Regions from separate parts of the Bacillus thuringiensis genome, predicted to be linked through region 1. Evidence: riboswitches for the same ligand, from Rfam matches in the RefSeq annotation. Region 1 holds a riboswitch; the other holds the start of a gene.

Region 1 (3,126 bases):
AATTAGACCACCTCATAAAGAAGAAATGAATTTTGAACAATATAAAGAGTTGCTGGAAGGTCGCGTGAATGATTTAAATGTAAATCCATATTTATTATCATTTTCTGTTGAAGACAAGAGGTTAGTCGCCTTTAAAGATGGCCGTGTGCTCGTACATGGAACGAAAGATATAAGCGAAGCAAAAACGATTTATCATCGCTATTTTGGATAGAAAAGGATGAGTGGGATGAAAGTGAATAAAGCTTTAACAATTGCAGGATCTGATAGTGGCGGCGGTGCTGGAATTCAGGCGGATTTAAAAACATTCCAAGAGCTTGGTGTATACGGAATGACGGCTATTACGGCAATTACTGCTCAAAACACGCTTGGCGTTCAAGGGGTATATCCTGTTCCGTTAGAAGGTATTACAGAACAGCTGAATTCAATTGGTACGGATTTAACACCAGATGCAGTGAAACTAGGAATGTTATTTAGTAGTGAAATAATTCAAATTGTTGCAGAACAAATTAAAAAATTTGGCTGGAATAATATTGTGCTAGATCCCGTTATGATCGCAAAAGGCGGTGCATCATTATTACAGCAAGAAGCAGTTCATGCATTAAAAGAATATTTATTACCAGTAGCAACCGTTATAACACCGAATGTTCCAGAAGCAGAAGTGTTAACTGGGATGGAGATTCATAATGTTGAAGATAGTAAGGAAGCTGCAAAAGTATTGCACGAATTAGGTGCTAAATATGTGCTTATGAAGGGCGGACATGCAGAATATCAAGGTAATGAAGTAATTGATTTCCTCTTTGATGGAGAAGAATTTATTGAGTTTAGAAGCGAGCGAATTCCTTCAAAGCAAACGCACGGAAGTGGGTGTACATTTGCTTCAGCGGTTACAGCAGGACTTGCGAAAGGATACTCAATTGAAGATGCTGTTCAAGAAGCAAAACGATTTATTAGTATAGCAATTGAAGAGCCATTGAATATTGGTAGTGGTCATGGACCGACGAATCATTTTGCGTATAAAGTGAATAGAACGCGTGTATAGGTAAGTGAAAAGCCAGTTTTATAACTGGCTTTTTTTCTGTTTACTTTTTCAAAATACAGGAGTAATATATCAGCCAGAATATATTTTTTTGTAAACGCTGAGTCCAATTATATGGAGCGGAGGAACCAATTTGTGCAGTGTCACTAGGGGTGAATCTTTCAAATTTGAAAGTAGGGCTACTCTCAAAGCCCGAATCCGACAGCTAACTTCGTAAGCGTCTTGAGAGAGGACGGTGCCATGATGGATACATCACTTCATCGATCTGATTAGTATAGGGGAATATCAATCTATGTTTGATTTCTTTTATACTAAGGAGGATGAGGTACATGGAACTAACACTTATTTGTGTTGGAGAAGAAAGTAAGGTAAATAGTTTAAGAGATCTAGTTGCATTTCAGCATGAGTTAATTATTTTTACAGCAAATGAAGAGGTAGCGGCTGAAGTTAGGAATTGTGGGTTTGATTGGACTTATAGTTGTAGTAAGGAGCAGGATTTTACTAGTATTTGTGAGTGCATTAAGAAGGTGATTTTACTAGGGGATGAGCTTCCAATCGTTAGTTTCTTCACAGAACACATTCGTTTTTCTTTTCAAGCACCTATTACTGTTGTTACAAGGAATAAACGATATCCAGCGAGGCTCTATGAAACAATTGGAGCTAAGTTTGTCGTGTTTACAAATTGTGATAATATTTCTTTTTTATTTTTTGAATAGGGCGGGGGAAGAAATGATGAAGGTACTATTACTTGGAGATATAGCAAATCGTTGGGCAGTATCGGTAGAGCGAGTTCAAGAATTGGTTCAGATTGATCCCCTTTTTCCCGGGCCATATATTATATTACCATCAAAAGATGCTTTGTATTTAGAGATGGATATTACCGAGTATGAGCAGCTACATGCAGAATTGACACAAGTTTATATTCGTGGGAGAAATTTACGTGCATTTTTACGAGGAGAATAAAGGTTGAATAAAAAAGAGCGAATGCTGAGTGCAACAAGCTATGCACTTCATGTCATTCGCTCTTTTTATTTCATATTTAAAAGGTCATTTTTAAGAAAAGAGAAGAGAAATAAAGAAAATAGATGAAATAATAGTAATAATCTTCAATGTAAGCGTTTAAACGAATGTAAATATTATTATTTTAAGAAATTTAGCCCTTTACAAGTGAAATATAGAGGAGTATATTTACTCTCATAAATCATTCATAAAATTTCCAAAAAAACCTAAAATCGCTGAGTTCCAGAAATGGAGCGGGGGAACCAATTTTGTGCATCGTCACTTGGGGTGAATCTTTCAGTTTTGAAAGTAGGGCTACTCTTTAGGCCCGAATCCGACAGCTAACCTCGTAAGCGTTTAGAGAGGAGGTTTACTTTTTGTTGTTCATTTTTTGAACACTGAGTAGAGCTCAGTGTTCTTTTTTAATATTTTAATGGTAAATTTTTACAAAAAGAAGAGAGGGATAGTTATGTTAGATGTTGTAATGGTCGGGATTTTTATTTTATTAGTTGCATCGATGGCAAGTCTTGCAAGTTGGTCAGATAAAGTTGTGAAAGAAGGAAAGCAATCATGATGATTGTCTTATCGGTTATTGTCGCAGCAATTACAGTGTATTTAGTGTATGCATTATTAAATCCAGAGAAGTTTTAATTAGGGGGAATCATTCATTATGATTTGGGTTGCAGTCATTATTACAATGCTCTTGTTTATTTTAGTAGCAAAGCCAACGGGGATTTATTTAGAAAAAGCTTTTCAAGGTAGCAAAACGTTAGATAAAGTATTCGGGCCTTTTGAAAAACTTATTTTTAAAATTACGGGTGTAAAAGCATACAATCAAACGTGGAAACAGTACGCATTATCATTAGTTTTATTAAATGGATTTATGATCGTTGTCGTATACTTCATTTTCAGATTACAAGGTGTGCTGCCACTAAATCCAGCGCATATTGAAGGGATGGAGCCTACGCTCGCTTTTAATACAGCAATTAGTTTTATGGCTGATACAAACTTACAGCATTATAGCGGTGAAAATGGTTTATCTTATTTATCACAATTAATCGGAATTACATTTTTAATGTTTGCGGCACCAG
Region 2 (3,126 bases), 1.1 Mb from region 1:
CCTTTTGATGCTCTGAGTGAGGAAAGAGAATTTTATTTGTAAATGAAAGATAGTATGCTTCCATATTTTGATGTGAAACTTTAAACTCCCCATAATATGTATTTTCATCATCGAGATGATCGAGCCGAAAAGGACGAAAATCGTTTTTTTGTAAGAAAGGGAACATATCTTGTTCATATCCAGCTTTAAACGAAAACGGGAATATAAATTGAAATATAGCTGTTGCTACACCTTTTTCCTCAATTGCTTGTATTGCCTCCATCTACATTGTTTCCTTTCCATATATGCTATAGAAACAACATGCCCAAATTTATTTGAAAATAACCACTGTTTTATACTTGTTTAAGAGTGAAAATTCAGCTTATTTAGCAGGGAACATGTATAATGTTATGTATACTAAAAGTTATAAAATTGTATTTTAAAAAGGGGGATGCTGTATGCGGATTTTAGTATTAGGCGCTGGTGGAGTCGGAGGATTTTTTGGTGGCAGGTTAGTCGAGAAGGGAGAAGATGTCACGTTTCTTGTTCGTAGTAAACGGAAAAAACAATTAGAGGAAAGAGGACTTGTAATCCGAAGTGTTAACGGGGATTTTTCCTTCCAACCGAAATTAATAACGAAAGAAGAGAGAACTTTTCAATTTGATGTTATTTTATTTTCAACAAAAGCGTATCACTTAAACGAGGCTATTCAAGATTTGAAGCCGTTTGTTGGCGATAATACTGTAATCATTCCATTGTTAAATGGTATCGCTCATTTATCACTACTACAAAAAGAATTCGGCGAAGAAAAAGTAATTGGCGGTTTATGCTTTATCGAGACGACGTTAAACGATCAAGGAGAAATTGTACAAACTAGCGCTGCCAACAGACTTGTGTTTGGAGAAATTAAGTCTCAAAATTCAGAGAGAGTAAAGCATATTTCTAAAGCATTTTCAGGTACGAAATCTAGTTTTGTTTTAAGTGAAAATATTACGCAAGATATGTGGCATAAATATTTATTTATTACTGTAATGTCAGGTGTGACAACGTTAATGCGTGCACCAATTGGACCAATCCGTGAAAGTGAAGGCGGCCGTGATTTTATCCGTAATGTGTTTGAGGAATCTGTACAAATCATGAGAGTATTAGGAGCTCCAGTAAAGGCTAATATTGCCCAGGAACATATGAAAACGATTGATAAAATTTCATATGATATGAAGTCATCGATGCAGCGTGATATGGAAAAGGGTTCGTTTATTGAAGGGAAGCACTTGCAAGGATATTTACTGGATGTAGCAGAGCAATTTTCTATAGCGGCACCATTATTAGGAACTATATATCAAAATTTAAAGGTGTATGAAGAGATGACCTTTAACAAATCTGTAATAGAATTAGATGTATGAAAAAATAAAAAAGATAGCAATATATAAGTGTATTGCTATCTTTTTTATTTTTTTGTATGACAAATTATTTATTTCTTTTCGTTCTATCTGTCAAATTTATTTCCTGTTCACGTTTACCATATAACTGATTAATTTCATTTGCTACTGCATCTAAATATGAATCGGAAAAAATAGGCTTCTTTTCTTTAGACATATGGGTCTCCTTTGCGGATTTTTAATATTCATTATGTATATTTCTCAGCGGATTATGCGCAATCATTTTAATTTTTTTCTTATTAAAAATTTTTGTTTACTTTTTGAAAATAAAGGAGTATTATAATCCACAGTTTCAATTTTCTAAATCGCTGAAACCGCATGGTACGGGGGACCCGTTTTTACGGATTAGTACATAATCCGATGGGGTGAATCCTTGAAAAAGGTAGGGCTACTCATAGGCCCGAATCCGACAGCTAACCTCGTAAGCGTTATATTGAGAAGGAAGGTGGAGCTTGTGCGACAAAAAAAATAATGTCTACAAGTCTATTTCGCTATGGCTTGTAGACATTTTTTGTTTTCTGAAGAAATCGTTTACTTGCTGTAACAAGCAGAAAAGTTCGTACAAAATTATTGGAGAGTGGACAGCATTGGTTTCATCTATTAAAAGATTTTTAATTGGAAGACCGTTAAAATCAACAGAGCTTGGAGAACAAAAGCTTAATAAAACGAAAGCTTTAGCTATTTTATCTTCTGACGCATTGTCATCAGTTGCTTACGGTCCAGAACAAATTTTAATTGCTTTAGCAGGTGTGGGAGCGATCGCTTATTGGTATTCCATTCCGATCGCTGTTGGGGTATTAGTATTATTGACAGCCCTTATTTTATCTTATCGTCAAATTATTTTTGCTTATCCGCATGGCGGGGGAGCGTATGTTGTATCAAAAGAAAATTTAGGGATGAATCCAGGCTTAATTGCTGGAGGATCTTTATTAGTCGACTATATTTTAACTGTTGCGGTAAGTGTATCTGCAGGTACAGATGCGCTAACATCTGCTTTTCCTAGTTTACATGCACATAATGTAATCATTGCGATTATATTTGTTATATTTATTACCATCTTAAATTTAAGAGGAGTAACGGAATCAGCTTCCGTTTTAGCATATCCTGTTTATTTATTTGTTTTAGCACTATTTATATTAATTGGTGTAGGCATATATAATATTTTGACTGGTCACGTTTCGCAGGCTTTACACACGCCGATCGGAACGCCGGTTGCGGGCATTAGTTTGTTTTTACTGTTAAGAGCATTTGCATCAGGTAGTTCTGCTTTAACAGGTGTTGAAGCAATTTCAAATGCAATTCCGAACTTTAAAGATCCTGCGCCAAACAATGCTGCAAAAACATTGCTTGCAATGGGTGCATTACTTGCTGTGTTATTTTCAGGAATTGTATTTTTAGCTTATTATTACGGAGTGACGCCGAGTAAAGAAGTAACAGTTGTTTCTCAAATTGCTGAACAAACATTTGGACGTAATTTCATGTACTATTTCATACAAGGTACAACAGCTTTAATATTAATTCTCGCAGCTAATACAGGCTATTCTGCATTTCCTTTATTAGCGGTTAACCTCGCAAAAGATAAATTCATACCGAGAATGTTTACGATTAGAGGAGACCGTCTAGGTTACTCAAACGGTATTATAATACTTGGAGTTGCTTCAATTATTTTAATTGTAGCTTTCCAAGGACAAACAGAACATTTAATTCC

What was found. Region 1 has a riboswitch for cyclic di-AMP ahead of AC241_RS03935 (hypothetical protein). Riboswitches for the same ligand answer to the same signal wherever they lie in the genome.
Positions count from the first base shown of each region.
Region 2: linked by a shared signal. The riboswitch ahead of AC241_RS09535 (APC family permease) and the one ahead of AC241_RS03935 (hypothetical protein) in region 1 are both predicted to bind cyclic di-AMP.

Region 1 covers NZ_CP012099.1:758,765-761,890, forward strand. The annotation lists gene thiF (thiazole biosynthesis adenylyltransferase ThiF) at 1-211, shown strand, start outside; gene thiD (bifunctional hydroxymethylpyrimidine kinase/phosphomethylpyrimidine kinase) at 227-1,039, shown strand; cyclic di-AMP (ydaO/yuaA leader) riboswitch at 1,125-1,272, shown strand; gene AC241_RS03935 (hypothetical protein) at 1,366-1,752, shown strand; gene AC241_RS03940 (hypothetical protein) at 1,766-1,999, shown strand; gene AC241_RS35655 (hypothetical protein) at 2,003-2,125, shown strand; cyclic di-AMP (ydaO/yuaA leader) riboswitch at 2,260-2,405, shown strand; gene AC241_RS03945 (SipW-dependent-type signal peptide-containing protein) at 2,505-2,609, shown strand; gene kdpF (K(+)-transporting ATPase subunit F) at 2,609-2,686, shown strand; gene kdpA (potassium-transporting ATPase subunit KdpA) at 2,706-3,126, shown strand, end outside.
Region 2 covers NZ_CP012099.1:1,810,765-1,813,890, forward strand. The annotation lists gene AC241_RS09520 (hypothetical protein) at 1-262, opposite strand, end outside; gene panE (2-dehydropantoate 2-reductase) at 438-1,382, shown strand; gene AC241_RS35675 (hypothetical protein) at 1,447-1,575, opposite strand; cyclic di-AMP (ydaO/yuaA leader) riboswitch at 1,715-1,861, shown strand; gene AC241_RS09535 (APC family permease) at 2,006-3,126, shown strand, end outside.